DNA from 3 places in the Inediibacterium massiliense genome. Region 3 is predicted to be linked to each of the others. Evidence: a T-box and tRNA genes for the amino acid it is inferred to sense, from the RefSeq annotation. Region 3 holds a T-box; the other regions hold tRNA genes.
What was found. A T-box is a leader RNA that pairs with one kind of tRNA and senses whether it is charged. The one in region 3 lies ahead of trpS (tryptophan--tRNA ligase), so its partner is inferred to be a tRNA-Trp.
Positions count from the first base shown of each region.

Region 1: it has a tRNA-Trp gene. The T-box ahead of trpS (tryptophan--tRNA ligase) is inferred to sense a tRNA for this amino acid. The anticodon was not compared.
Region 2: it has a tRNA-Trp gene. The T-box ahead of trpS (tryptophan--tRNA ligase) is inferred to sense a tRNA for this amino acid. The anticodon was not compared.

Region 1 covers NZ_LN876587.1:1,632,356-1,636,638, reverse strand. The annotation lists tRNA gene BN2409_RS16595 (tRNA-Asn) at 1-17, shown strand, start outside; tRNA gene BN2409_RS16590 (tRNA-Leu) at 23-111, shown strand; tRNA gene BN2409_RS16585 (tRNA-Met) at 117-192, shown strand; tRNA gene BN2409_RS16580 (tRNA-Met) at 198-274, shown strand; tRNA gene BN2409_RS16575 (tRNA-Glu) at 282-356, shown strand; tRNA gene BN2409_RS16570 (tRNA-Val) at 362-437, shown strand; tRNA gene BN2409_RS16565 (tRNA-Asp) at 446-522, shown strand; tRNA gene BN2409_RS16560 (tRNA-Thr) at 534-608, shown strand; tRNA gene BN2409_RS16555 (tRNA-Tyr) at 613-697, shown strand; tRNA gene BN2409_RS16550 (tRNA-Gly) at 702-776, shown strand; tRNA gene BN2409_RS16545 (tRNA-Gly) at 780-853, shown strand; tRNA gene BN2409_RS16540 (tRNA-Arg) at 859-935, shown strand; tRNA gene BN2409_RS16535 (tRNA-Gln) at 941-1,016, shown strand; tRNA gene BN2409_RS16530 (tRNA-Lys) at 1,020-1,095, shown strand; tRNA gene BN2409_RS16525 (tRNA-Ser) at 1,102-1,190, shown strand; tRNA gene BN2409_RS16520 (tRNA-Ser) at 1,195-1,285, shown strand; tRNA gene BN2409_RS16515 (tRNA-Ile) at 1,291-1,367, shown strand; tRNA gene BN2409_RS16510 (tRNA-Trp) at 1,377-1,452, shown strand; tRNA gene BN2409_RS16505 (tRNA-Pro) at 1,458-1,534, shown strand; tRNA gene BN2409_RS16500 (tRNA-Ile) at 1,538-1,614, shown strand; tRNA gene BN2409_RS16495 (tRNA-Ile) at 1,620-1,696, shown strand; tRNA gene BN2409_RS16490 (tRNA-Phe) at 1,702-1,777, shown strand; gene BN2409_RS16485 (ribonuclease H-like domain-containing protein) at 1,931-2,944, opposite strand; gene BN2409_RS16480 (hypothetical protein) at 3,085-3,456, shown strand; gene BN2409_RS16475 (HD-GYP domain-containing protein) at 3,534-4,283, shown strand, end outside.
Region 2 covers NZ_LN876587.1:85-4,367, forward strand. The annotation lists partial or broken rRNA gene BN2409_RS08525 (23S ribosomal RNA) at 1-76, shown strand, start outside; rRNA gene rrf (5S ribosomal RNA) at 117-233, shown strand; tRNA gene BN2409_RS08535 (tRNA-Met) at 240-316, shown strand; tRNA gene BN2409_RS08540 (tRNA-Glu) at 324-398, shown strand; tRNA gene BN2409_RS08545 (tRNA-Asp) at 404-480, shown strand; tRNA gene BN2409_RS08550 (tRNA-Thr) at 492-566, shown strand; tRNA gene BN2409_RS08555 (tRNA-Gly) at 574-647, shown strand; tRNA gene BN2409_RS08560 (tRNA-Arg) at 654-730, shown strand; tRNA gene BN2409_RS08565 (tRNA-Gln) at 736-811, shown strand; tRNA gene BN2409_RS08570 (tRNA-Lys) at 819-894, shown strand; tRNA gene BN2409_RS08575 (tRNA-Trp) at 920-995, shown strand; tRNA gene BN2409_RS08580 (tRNA-Pro) at 1,013-1,089, shown strand; tRNA gene BN2409_RS08585 (tRNA-Ile) at 1,094-1,170, shown strand; tRNA gene BN2409_RS08590 (tRNA-Phe) at 1,187-1,262, shown strand; gene BN2409_RS08595 (DMT family transporter) at 1,365-2,294, shown strand; gene BN2409_RS08600 (aminotransferase class IV) at 2,340-3,176, shown strand; gene BN2409_RS08605 (S41 family peptidase) at 3,305-4,283, shown strand, end outside.
Region 3 covers NZ_LN876584.1:282,430-286,712, forward strand. The annotation lists gene BN2409_RS02885 (1-propanol dehydrogenase PduQ) at 1-1,036, shown strand, start outside; T-box leader at 1,089-1,293, shown strand; gene trpS (tryptophan--tRNA ligase) at 1,337-2,332, shown strand; gene BN2409_RS02895 (flavodoxin family protein) at 2,367-2,936, shown strand; gene pdxT (pyridoxal 5'-phosphate synthase glutaminase subunit PdxT) at 2,959-3,528, opposite strand; gene pdxS (pyridoxal 5'-phosphate synthase lyase subunit PdxS) at 3,530-4,283, opposite strand, start outside.

The sequences.
Region 1 (4,283 bases), on a different contig from region 3:
CCCCACCCTTGGAGCCAAAAATGCCGGGGTGGCGGAACTGGCAGACGCACAGGACTTAAAATCCTGCGGTCCTTACAGATCGTACCGGTTCGATTCCGGTCCCCGGCACCAAATATCGCGGAGTGGAGCAGCTGGCAGCTCGTCGGGCTCATAACCCGAAGGTCGTAGGTTCAAATCCTGCCTCCGCAACCATTAATGGCGGCGTAGCTTAGTTGGCTAGAGCGTCCGGTTCATACCCGGAAGGTCGGTGGTTCAAGTCCACTCGCCGCTACCATTATTAAGGCCCATTGGTCAAGCGGTCAAGACACCGCCCTTTCACGGCGGTAACCCGAGTTCGATTCTCGGATGGGTCACCATTTTAGGGCGCATAGCTCAGCTGGGAGAGCACCTGCCTTACAAGCAGGGGGTCATAGGTTCGAGCCCTATTGCGCCCACCATTTATTTTGGCCCGGTAGTTCAGTTGGTTAGAATGCCAGCCTGTCACGCTGGAGGTCGAGGGTTCGAGCCCCTTCCGGGTCGCCATTTTTATATTAGCTGGTGTGGCTCAACGGTAGAGCAGCTGACTTGTAATCAGCAGGTTGGGGGTTCGATTCCCTTCGCCAGCTCCAAAATGGAGGAATTCCCGAGTGGCCAAAGGGGGCGGACTGTAAATCCGTTAGCTGAGCTTTCGGTGGTTCGAATCCACCTTCCTCCACCAATATGCGGAAGTGGCTCAGTGGTAGAGCATCGCCTTGCCAAGGCGAGGGTCGCGAGTTCGAATCTCGTCTTCCGCTCCAAATGCGGATGTAGTTCAATGGTAGAACTCCAGCCTTCCAAGCTGGTAGCGTGGGTTCGATTCCCATCATCCGCTCCAAATATGGGTTCATAGCTCAGTTGGATAGAGCAACGGCCTTCTAAGCCGTGTGTCCGGGGTTCGAATCCCTGTGGACCCGCCATATAATGGGGTATAGCCAAGTCGGTAAGGCACCAGACTTTGACTCTGGCATCCGTAGGTTCGAGTCCTGCTACCCCAGCCATATGACCCATTAGCTCAGTAGGTAGAGCACTTGACTTTTAATCAAGGTGTCCCGCGTTCGAGCCGCGGATGGGTCACCAAATCCTGGAGAGGTGTCCGAGTGGTTTAAGGAGCTGGTCTTGAAAACCAGTGATTCCGAAAGGGACCGTGGGTTCGAATCCCACCCTCTCCGCCAGCATGGAGAAGTACTCAAGAGGCTGAAGAGGACGGTTTGCTAAACCGTTAGGCCGGGCAACTGGTGCGCGGGTTCGAATCCCGCCTTCTCCGCCATGTAGGGGCCTTTAGCTCAGTTGGTTAGAGCGTCCGGCTCATAACCGGCAGGTCCGGGGTTCGAATCCCTGAAGGCCCACCATTTTTATTTAGGGGTATAGCTCAGTTGGTAGAGCAGTGGTCTCCAAAACCACGTGCCGAGGGTTCAAGTCCTTCTGCCCCTGCCATATATCGGGGTGTAGCGCAGTTTGGTAGCGCATCTGGTTTGGGACCAGAGGGCCGCGGGTTCAAATCCTGCCACCCCGACCATATGGGCTTGTAGCTCAGGTGGTTAGAGCGCACGCCTGATAAGCGTGAGGTCGGAGGTTCGAGTCCTCCCAAGCCCACCATATAGGGGCCTTTAGCTCAGTTGGTTAGAGCGTCCGGCTCATAACCGGCAGGTCCGGGGTTCGAATCCCTGAAGGCCCACCATTCTTGCCCAGATAGCTCAGTCGGTAGAGCAGGGGACTGAAAATCCCCGTGTCGGTGGTTCGATTCCGCCTCTGGGCACCAAAAAAACACATCTATATGATAGATGTGTTTTTTCTATATTGAAAATCAAGTGACGGTTTTTTATTCTAAACGGAAATTCTGAATGAAATGAAAGAATTTCGTTGGCGACATGAGCAATTCCGAGAGGAATATGCGAATTTTTCATAACTTTGCTTATTCGTGAACCGTAAAAATATATCTAAGTAGATCTATAATGAATCTATGAATTTCTGTAAACTTCATAATAGAACCTTCCTTAAATATGACAATATTAGAAGAAATAACTGATGGTGTATTGTCTACAGAATAGGAAAAAGGAAAATCCAATGTATCTATATATAGACATTTGGCTCCTGTAGAGAGTATTCCTTTGTACAGAGGAATTTTTAAAATAAAAGAAGATGATTTTTTCGTATATTCTAAATGAAAAGCATTGTCATAGATAATGTAGTCTTTTTTTATTTTTATATCTGAATAAAATCCATCCAATTGGAAATATCCATTTTTTATAGATGGATGAAAAATATATCCTATGTTTTTGTCAGATATATGAAAAATATGAGGAAAACATTCTAATGTATAATCTATAGGGGCTTGATCTAAAATACATAAAGCCTTTGAAAAATAATATAAATCATCATAATTATGTAAAAGAATTAATTTTTTTAACTGTTCAGCTTGATTTTTTTCATATTCTTCATAAAGAGAAACACTTTCTTTTCCAGATATTTTATCATTTCTATAAATTCCTAAATGCTCTTCTAATGATTTTAGTTTACAATTATTAAACTGAAATAAATCCTTTGTTTTTTTTACCCATTTTAATAAATCTAAACTTTTATGTTTCTGTATACAATAAGTTATTTTATGAAATTGAAATCTTTTATTTAAAAATGGAATATCAAAAGTGTCGCCATTATAGCTAATGAATAGCTGAAACTTTTTTATTTCTTTTTCAAAAGCTTGTAAAATCTCTATTTCTTCTTTTCTATTTTCACAAAAAAATTGTTTCATAGTGATTTGACCATTTTGTATATACAAAAGTCCAATAAGTATGACTTGATTATGAAGAGAACTAAGTCCTGTAGTTTCAATATCGAATAAAGCAAAATTAATATCTTCATATGACAATAAAAAGTTTTTAGGCAAATGAATGGACTCTTGTATTTTATATTCTAAAATTTCCAATAGATACATCTCCTTTTGAATAAAATCATGTAATTTAAAATAGCTTATATTTCTATATTATAAATGATATTACTTTTAAAAGGCAAATAAGCTTTTTACATAGAAAAGACATATATTAATAATAGGAGTGAGGTGATCAAATGGATTTTTTAGATAAATTAGCAGATAAAGTTACATCGGGAACAAAAATTTTATCTCAAAAGACAGATGAGGTAATTGAAATAGCAGAATTAAAGTTAGAACTAAAAAATATAGACAAACAAATACAAGCCATAAAGGTTTCTATTGGTGATATCATTTATGAATATTTTTTTAGTAAAAAAAATGATATGCCGATTACAGATATTCAAGTAAAATGCCGACAAATTCAACAAATAGAAAGAGAAAGAAACAATATAAAAAGAAAGTTAAATGCATTAATGGGACTGGAATATTGTAGCTACTGTGGAATTGCGTTTGAAGAAGATGAACATTATTGTAAAAATTGTGGGAGAAAAGTAATAAAATCATAAACTGTTGAAGGAAAATGAGGAAATATGTAGAAATTAACAAATGTATTTTTATATATTTTCTGAAAGAGGGGAATCGGATGAAATTTATAGATATACATGACATAAAGCCAGGAATGATGCTAGCTCAAGATATTATAGGAAAATATGATTTGATTTTTTTGACGAGAGATACAATTCTTACAGAAGAACATATTGAAAAAATACAAAAGATGAATATTTATTATATATGTGTAAAAGAAAAGGAAGAAAATATAGATGAAGAATTATCTAAAAGATTAAAAATTATACCGGATATAAAATTGAGACAGCCTTATATGAAGAGTCTTTCAGATTTTAAAAAAGTTTATGAAGAGGTAGGATTAGGTAAAAAAATAGAGGTGGAAATGATAAAAAATGCTACATTACCCCTTATTGAGGAAGTGGTAGAGGATAATAATATATTGTCTAGATTAAGAAGATTAAAAGTAGTAGATGATTATACTTATAAACATTCTATTAATGTATGCATTTTGGCTACTATGATTGGAAAATGGTTAAATTATACTCAAAATGATCTAGATCAATTATCCATTGCAGCAATTCTTCATGATATTGGAAAATGTAGGATAGATTCTCGTATTATCAATAAACCAGATAAATTATCAGAAGAAGAGTTTCAAATTATTCAAGCTCATCCTACTTTAGGGTATGAAATTTTGGCACAGGAAAGATGGAATTTTGATATATGTTGTGGAGTCTTGCAACATCATGAAAGAATGGATGGAAGTGGGTATCCATTAAAGATCAAAGCAAATAAAATTCATGAATTTGCTAAGGTTATTGCTATT
Region 2 (4,283 bases), on a different contig from region 3:
CTGGTTGATAGGCCTAGGGTGTAAGGGCAGCAATGTCTTTAGCTGATAGGTACTAATCGGTCGAGGACTTGACCAGATTTTGCATTGTTTAATTTTGAAGGTACATTTGTATCTTATCCAGTGACAATAGCGAGGAGGCTACACCTGTTCCCATATCGAACACAGAAGTTAAGCTCCTCAGCGCTGATGGTACTTGGGCGGTAGCGCCCTGGGAGAGTAGGTCGTCGCTGGTTTGATGTGGCGGCGTAGCTTAGTTGGCTAGAGCGTCCGGTTCATACCCGGAAGGTCGGTGGTTCAAGTCCACTCGCCGCTACCATTATTAAGGCCCATTGGTCAAGCGGTCAAGACACCGCCCTTTCACGGCGGTAACCCGAGTTCGATTCTCGGATGGGTCACCAATTTTGGCTCGGTAGTTCAGTTGGTTAGAATGCCAGCCTGTCACGCTGGAGGTCGAGGGTTCGAGCCCCTTCCGAGTCGCCAATTTTATATTAGCTGGTGTGGCTCAACGGTAGAGCAGCTGACTTGTAATCAGCAGGTTGGGGGTTCGATTCCCTTCGCCAGCTCCATATATATGCGGATGTAGTTCAATGGTAGAACTCCAGCCTTCCAAGCTGGTAGCGTGGGTTCGATTCCCATCATCCGCTCCAATTTATGGGTTCATAGCTCAGTTGGATAGAGCAACGGCCTTCTAAGCCGTGTGTCCGGGGTTCGAATCCCTGTGGACCCGCCATATAATGGGGTATAGCCAAGTCGGTAAGGCACCAGACTTTGACTCTGGCATGCGTAGGTTCGAGTCCTGCTACCCCAGCCATGAATTTGACCCATTAGCTCAGTAGGTAGAGCACTTGACTTTTAATCAAGGTGTCCCGCGTTCGAGCCGCGGATGGGTCACCATTATGTTTTTCTTGATTCACATCGGAGGGGTATAGCTCAGTTGGTAGAGCAGTGGTCTCCAAAACCACGTGCCGAGGGTTCAAGTCCTTCTGCCCCTGCCAATGTTTTACATAAATATCGGGGTGTAGCGCAGTTTGGTAGCGCATCTGGTTTGGGACCAGAGGGCCGCGGGTTCAAATCCTGCCACCCCGACCATTTTGGGCTTGTAGCTCAGGTGGTTAGAGCGCACGCCTGATAAGCGTGAGGTCGGAGGTTCGAGTCCTCCCAAGCCCACCATTTTAAATATATATTTGCCCAGATAGCTCAGTCGGTAGAGCAGGGGACTGAAAATCCCCGTGTCGGTGGTTCGATTCCGCCTCTGGGCACCATGAAGAAATAGCAAGCATAATATATATGCTTGCTATTTCTTTGTATGTAAGGATATTTTATATGGTATGATAAATATGTGTATAGTATTATAGGAGGAAATTATGAGTACAAAAAAGGTATATAGTTTATTAATTGTAGCAGTGATTTTTTGGGGAACTTCTTTTGCTACAGCAAAGGTAGGAATGGGGGATTTAGCACCTGCTCATTTTTTATTTTTGAGAATTTTTTTTGCAGCAATTGCTTTTTTCTTTATTTTAAGGAGAATGGAACCAGAAAAAAGAAAATTACATAAAGAAGATTTTCCGTATATGATGTATTTAGGATTTATGGGATTTATAGGATATTTTATTGTACAATATACAGCGCTACATTTTACAAGTACAGTAAATGCTTCTTTAATTGTAGGAATTGCTCCTATTATAATTGCAGTTTATGGGACAATTTTTTTAAAGGAAGAATTAAATATTTATAGAATACTAGGTATGATGTTATGTTTTATAGGGATATTGGCAATCATTACAAAAGGTCAATTAGGAGGTCTTTTTAAAAGTAAAACTTTATTTGGAGATTTTTTAATGATTTTGGATGCAGGGATGATGGCTGCATTTTCTATTGGGTCAAAGAGCATACTAGAAAAGTATGATCCTTTTATTGCGATTGCTCATATTAATACGGCATCCCTTGTACTTTTAATTCCTATTATATTGATTCCTAATTCTTTATCGCCTGTTTCTTTTATTTATGTTATTTCAAAACTAAGTATAAAAAATATTTTAGGTGCACTATATTTAGCTATTACTTGTACAGTTATAGGGTATTATGGATGGTATATAGGAATTAAAGAAATTGGAGCTTCTAGAACGGCTGTTTTTAATTATATCAATCCATTAGTGACTTCTATTGTTTCTATGGTTATGTTTCAAGAAGATCTTAGTATATTTACTCTTTTAGGAGGAATAGGAATTATTATAGGAGTATCACTAAATAATATGAAAATATCTTTGGGAAAGAGGTCTGGAAGAGCATCATAAAATGGAATATAATAGAATAAGAATATATTAAGTAGGGGTGAGCAAATGAAACCAGAGGCTTTTTTAAGTTACTATATTTATAATGAAGAAGTATATAAAACAGAAGAAATCCATCCGTTTGAAGAAATTTCTTCGTCTATGATTTATGAGGTTATTCGAATTATTGATGGTATTCCTCTTTTTTTAGAAGAACATTTAGAAAGATTAAGAAAATCAGCAAATATTTTAAATCAAGAGGTACATAAGTCTGATGAAGAAATAGAAAAGGAAATTCTTCAATTGGTTTTAATGAATGATTGTAAAAATATAAATGTAAAACTTCTTTGTACCAATTTGGAAAAAGAAAAGCAAGATTTTTTCACTTATTTGATTCAAAGCTATTATCCAGAAAAAGAGGTGTATGAGAAAGGAATTCATACAGTTTTGTATCATTCAGAGAGAAAAAATCCTAATGCAAAGGTACTCAATACTTCGTTTAAAGAAAGGGTAAAAGAACTTTTAGAAAAAGAAAATGCTTTTGAAGCAATTCTTGTAAACGAAGATGGATCTATTACAGAAGGAAGTCGTTCTAATATGTTTTTTGTAAAAAATAGTAAGGTTTATACAGCTTTAGGGAAAAATGTTTTATTAGGAGTGACTAGAAATAAGATTATGGAGGTTTGCAAAAGTTTAGGAATAGAAGTAATAGAAAAGTCTATTAATGAAAGTGAAATCCCTACTTTGCAAGGAGCTTTTATGTCTGGAACTTCTGTGAATGTGTTACCTATTGAAAGTATAGGAGATGATCATATGAATTCAGTTCATGATCCTATTATTGAAAAAATAGGAAGTGGATACATAGAAGAAATGAACAAATATCTTCAAAGCAAAAGTGCCAAATAAATTCTTGGCACTTTATACATTTACAAAGACTTAAATAGGTGATATGATGTGAAAAAAGATTTTGTGATATTCAAGATGGCAAAGGAATAATATATGGATGTAAAATAAAGTATTGAGGTGAAGAAAATATGATAAGTAAAAAACGAGCCATAACAGGAGCAATCATATTAGTATTGATAACGGGAATTTTTACTTTTACTGTAAGCAATATTGTAGGATTGACAGTAGGAGATAAAGTAGTAATTTCAAAAAGAGATTATACATACTATAAAGACTTAAACAAAACTTATGGAAAAATGTTAGGACTTAAGGAATATATTAATGAAAATTATTATAAACCAGTCAATGAAGCAAACTTTGAGGATTGGCTTATTAGAGGATTGTTTGCTTCATTAGAAGATCCATATTCACAGTATATGGATAAAGCAGAGTTTGCTACATTTATGGAACACACAGAAGGAAACTATTATGGTGGAATTGGTGTCATTATGACTCCAGGAGAGGATGGACTCATTACTGTAGTAGAACCTTTTCAAGGCTCTCCTGGGGATCAAGCAGGTCTAAAGCCTGGAGATAAGATTATAGGAGTGGATGGAGAAGGTGTTATTGCAGAAAGATTAGATCAAGCTGTTACAAAAATAAAAGGAAAAGAAGGTACAAAGGTTACCTTGACTGTTCTTAAAAAAGGAAGTAAAGATCCGGTAGATGTTGTAATCACAAGAGAAAAAGTAAGATCTCAAACTGTATCTACAAAGATGTTAAAGGATCATATAGGTTATATTCGTATGAGCATGTTTGATGAACATACTTCAGAGGACTTCTTAAAAAGATTAAAAGAATTAGAAGATCAAAATATAAAAGGATTGGTTATTGATTTAAGAAATAATCCAGGAGGATTATTGGATGAATGTGTAAAAGTAGCAGATCGATTGTTAGGAGAACAAACCATTGTATATACAATGGATAGAGCTGGCAAGAAAGAATATAAAAAATCTAATAAAGATCATGTAAATTATCCTTTTGTATTATTGGTTAATAAAGGCAGTGCTAGTGCCTCTGAAATTTTATCTGGAGCTGTACAAGATACAAAATCAGGTGAGTTAATAG
Region 3 (4,283 bases):
GTTGGTTCAAAAAGTAACGGATATATTAGAAGAAAGAAATATAGATTATACAATTTTTAATGAAGTAGAACCAAATCCATCTGTAGAAACTGTAACAAAGGGTCTTTATAAAATGATTGAGGCAAGACCTGAAGCTATTATCTCTATAGGAGGAGGATCAGCTATAGATGTAGCAAAAGCTATGATTTATTTTCATTTAAAGGTACAAGAAAATTTAGTGGATGATAAAAATATGCAAAAGCCACTATTTATAGCTATTCCTACTACCAGTGGAACAGGTTCTGAGGTAACAGCTTTTTCTGTAGTGACAGATACAAAAGAGCATACGAAAATAGCTCTTGTAGATGATATGATGATTCCAGATATAGCCATATTAGATTCTCAGTTTACAAAAAGTGTTCCTCCTTCTGTTACAGCAGATACAGGAATGGATGTACTGACTCATGCCTTAGAAGCATATGTAGCAAAAAATGCTTCAGACTTTACACAAATATATGCAATAAAAGCTATACAAACTGTATTTAAATATCTTTTGAGGGCTTATTCAAATGGAGAAAATTTAAAAGCAAGAGAGAAAATGCATTTTGCTTCTTGTATGGCAGGGATTGCATTTACCAATGCTGGATTAGGAATCAATCATAGTCTTGCTCATGCTTTTGGAGGAGCTTTTTCATTATCTCATGGAAAAGCAAATGCTATTTTATTACCTTATGTGATTGCTTATCATGCAGCTTGTGATGAGGAGTGTGCACAAAAGTATACAGAAATATCAAGAGCTTTAGATTTACCTTCTGAAAATACAAAAGAAGGAGTAATAAGTTTAATTGAAATGATTAAAATATTTAATGAAAGAATGATGATTCCTATAAAAATTAATGAATTGGGAATAAAATATGAAGTATTCAAGGAAAAACAAATGCAAATAATAGAATATGCTATGGAAGATATATGTACTACTACAAATCCTAAAATACCTACGAAAGAAGATTTGATAAATATTTTAGAGAGAGCGTATAAAGGAGATATTATTCTATAAAAAAATTGAATAAAATTTTAAAAAAGGATATAATAACGTATATATAAATATACAAAAAGCATTGAAAAAGAGTAGTAAGTATAAAAACGGTTATAGCGATTTGGGGATGGTGAGAGCCCAAAACTATTTTTTATACTGAATGGACTTTTGAGTGTAAATCTGAAATGAGTAGGATTTAACGGATGCTTCCACGTTAAGGAAGAAAGAGGACACGAGTCAATTAGAGTGGTACCGCGGGATAAAATCTCGTCTCTATTTTAGAGACGGGATTTTTTGTATATTGAAAGAGGAGGAAATCATATGGATAAAAAAGTTATATTTAGTGGGGCACAACCTTCAGGAAAATTAACTCTTGGAAATTATTTAGGAGCTTTAAAAAATTGGGAAGGACTTCAAGACGATTATGATTGTTATTATTGTATTGTAGATTTACATGCTATTACAGTTCCTCAAGAGCCTAAGGAGTTAAGAAAAAATTCACTAGAGGCATTGGCACAATATTTAGCATGTGGACTAGATCCACAAAAGAGTACTATATTTATTCAATCCCATGTAAGTGCTCATATAGAGCTGGCGTGGGTACTTAATTCTATTTCTTATATGGGTGAGTTAGGAAGAATGACTCAATTTAAAGAAAAATCTCAAAAAAGTGAAGCCAATTTAAATGCAGCTTTATTTACTTATCCAGTGTTGATGGCTTCAGATATTTTACTTTATCAAACAGATTTAGTTCCAGTAGGAGAAGATCAAAAACAACATTTAGAATTGGCTCGAAATTTAGCCCAAAGATTTAATAATAAATATAGTGATACATTTAAAGTTCCAGAACCTTATATCCCTAAAGTTGGAGCAAGAATTATGAGCCTTCAAGAACCTGATAAGAAAATGTCTAAATCTGATAAAAATGAAAATGGCTATATTTTATTAATAGATGAATCTGATGCGATTTTAAGAAAAGTAAAAAGATCAGTAACAGATTCATTAGGAATTGTAAAGTATTCAGATGAACAACTAGGAATAAAAAACCTTTTAAATATATATGCTAAAATGTCAGGAAAAACAATAGAAGAAATAGAAAAGATGTATGAAGGAAAAGGATATGGTGACTTTAAAAATGATACAGCAGAAGTAATCATAGAGGGACTTAGACCAATCCGAGAAAAATACCAAGATCTTTTAAAAAATAAAGATTATCTTGAAGAAATATATGTACAAGGTGCACAAAAAGCACAAAAAGCTTCACTAAAAACATTAAGAAAAGTTTATAAAAAAGTAGGATTTATTCCCGGGAAATAATTATAAAGATATAATAAGGTAAAGGAGGATAATTATGAAAATTTCTATTATCTTTCATAGTGTGTGTGGGAATACTTATTTAATGGCAAAAGCTTTTTATAATAGCTTAAAACAAATAGGAAAAGATGTATATCTGTATAGAGTATATGATGAAGATTTAGAAAAGCTATCTCATCAATTTCCAGTAGCTTCTGAATACTATAAAGAAATTGTAAATACTCCTATTGCTACACCAGAAACTTTATTAGAAAGTGATCATGTAATTTTAGGAAGTCCTACCTATTTTGGAAATGTATCAGCAGAAATGAAAGCTTATATGGATAGTATGTCTATTTATTGGGTAGAAGCAAAGCTTTCAGGAAAAAGATTAACAGCATTTGCATCAGCAAGTACTCCTTTTGGAGGAGGAGAAGCTTGTCTACAGGCGATCAATACCTTTGGACAACATATGGGTATGATTTCTATTTCTGTACCTTCTAATTTAATACCTACAATTAGTATGTCTGCTTATGGAATCATACACTATTCAGGACCTATGGGAGATCAAAGGCCAAATAAAGATACATTAAAAGTAATAGATGAATATGTGAAAAAGTTTTTTTAAAAAGATAAGCTCCAAAAGGAGCCTATCTTTTTTTTATCATATTTAAAAAGTATTGATGCATTCTAAAGTCATCTGTAAGCTCTGGATGAAATGAAGTGACCAAAATATTATTTTGTTTGGCTGCTACAATTTTTTCATCTACTTTTCCTAATATTTCTACGTCTCTTCCTACTTCATCAATATAAGGAGCTCTTATAAAAACCATAGGGAAAGGTTTTTCGATTCCTTTTATTTTTTCATGGATACAAAAGCTCCCGAGTTGTCTTCCATATCCATTTCTAATTACAGTAATATCTATAAGAGGCATGTGGATTCTATCATCATTTAAAATTTTTTTTGCTAGAAGAATCATTCCTGCACAAGTTCCCCATACAGGAAGACCTTCTTTAATTTTTTCTTCTAAAGATGATTTTATATGAAATGCATCTAAAAGTTTACCAATCGAAGTGCTTTCTCCGCCAGGAATAATTAAAGCATTAATCTTTTCTAAATCTTCTTTATTTTTTACTAAAATAGAGTTTACATTTAATTTTTTGAATATGTTTGCATGTTCAATAAATGCCCCTTGTAGGGCTAATATCCCTACAATCATGTTACCAACCTCTTTTAGATAACTTCATATCCTCAGATAAGCTTTGTACAGATATACCACTCATTGCTTCTCCTAAGTCTTCAGATAATTGTGCAAGGATTATAGGGTCATTATAGTGTGTTACGGCTTTTACAATAGCTTCTGCTCTTTTTTTAGGGTTTCCTGATTTAAATATTCCTGAACCAACAAATACACCATCACAGCCTAATTGCATCATTAAAGCTGCATCAGCAGGAGTTGCAATTCCACCAGCAGCAAAGTTTACTACAGGTAGTTTTCCATTTTTATGAACATATTGAATCAAATCATATGGAGCTCCTAACTCTTTTGATATATTCATTAATTCTTCTTCTCCCATGCCAACTATTTTTCTAATTTGAGAGGTCATTGTTCTCATGTGCTTTACAGCTTCTACCACATCTCCTGTTCCTGCTTCTCCTTTTGTACGAATCATAGAAGCTCCTTCTCCTATTCTTCGTAGAGCTTCACCAATATTTCTTGCTCCACAAACAAAAGGTGCTTTAAATTTTGTTTTATCAATATGATAGATATCATCTGCTGGAGTAAGTACTTCGCTTTCATCAATAAAATCTATTTCTATAGCTTCAAGAATTTGTGCTTCTACAAAATGACCGATTCTAACCTTTGCCATCACAGGAATAGAAACAGCCTTTTGAATTTTTTTAATCATTTGAGGATCTGACATTCTAGCAATTCCGCCATCACGTCTAATATCTGCTGGCACTCTTTCAAGT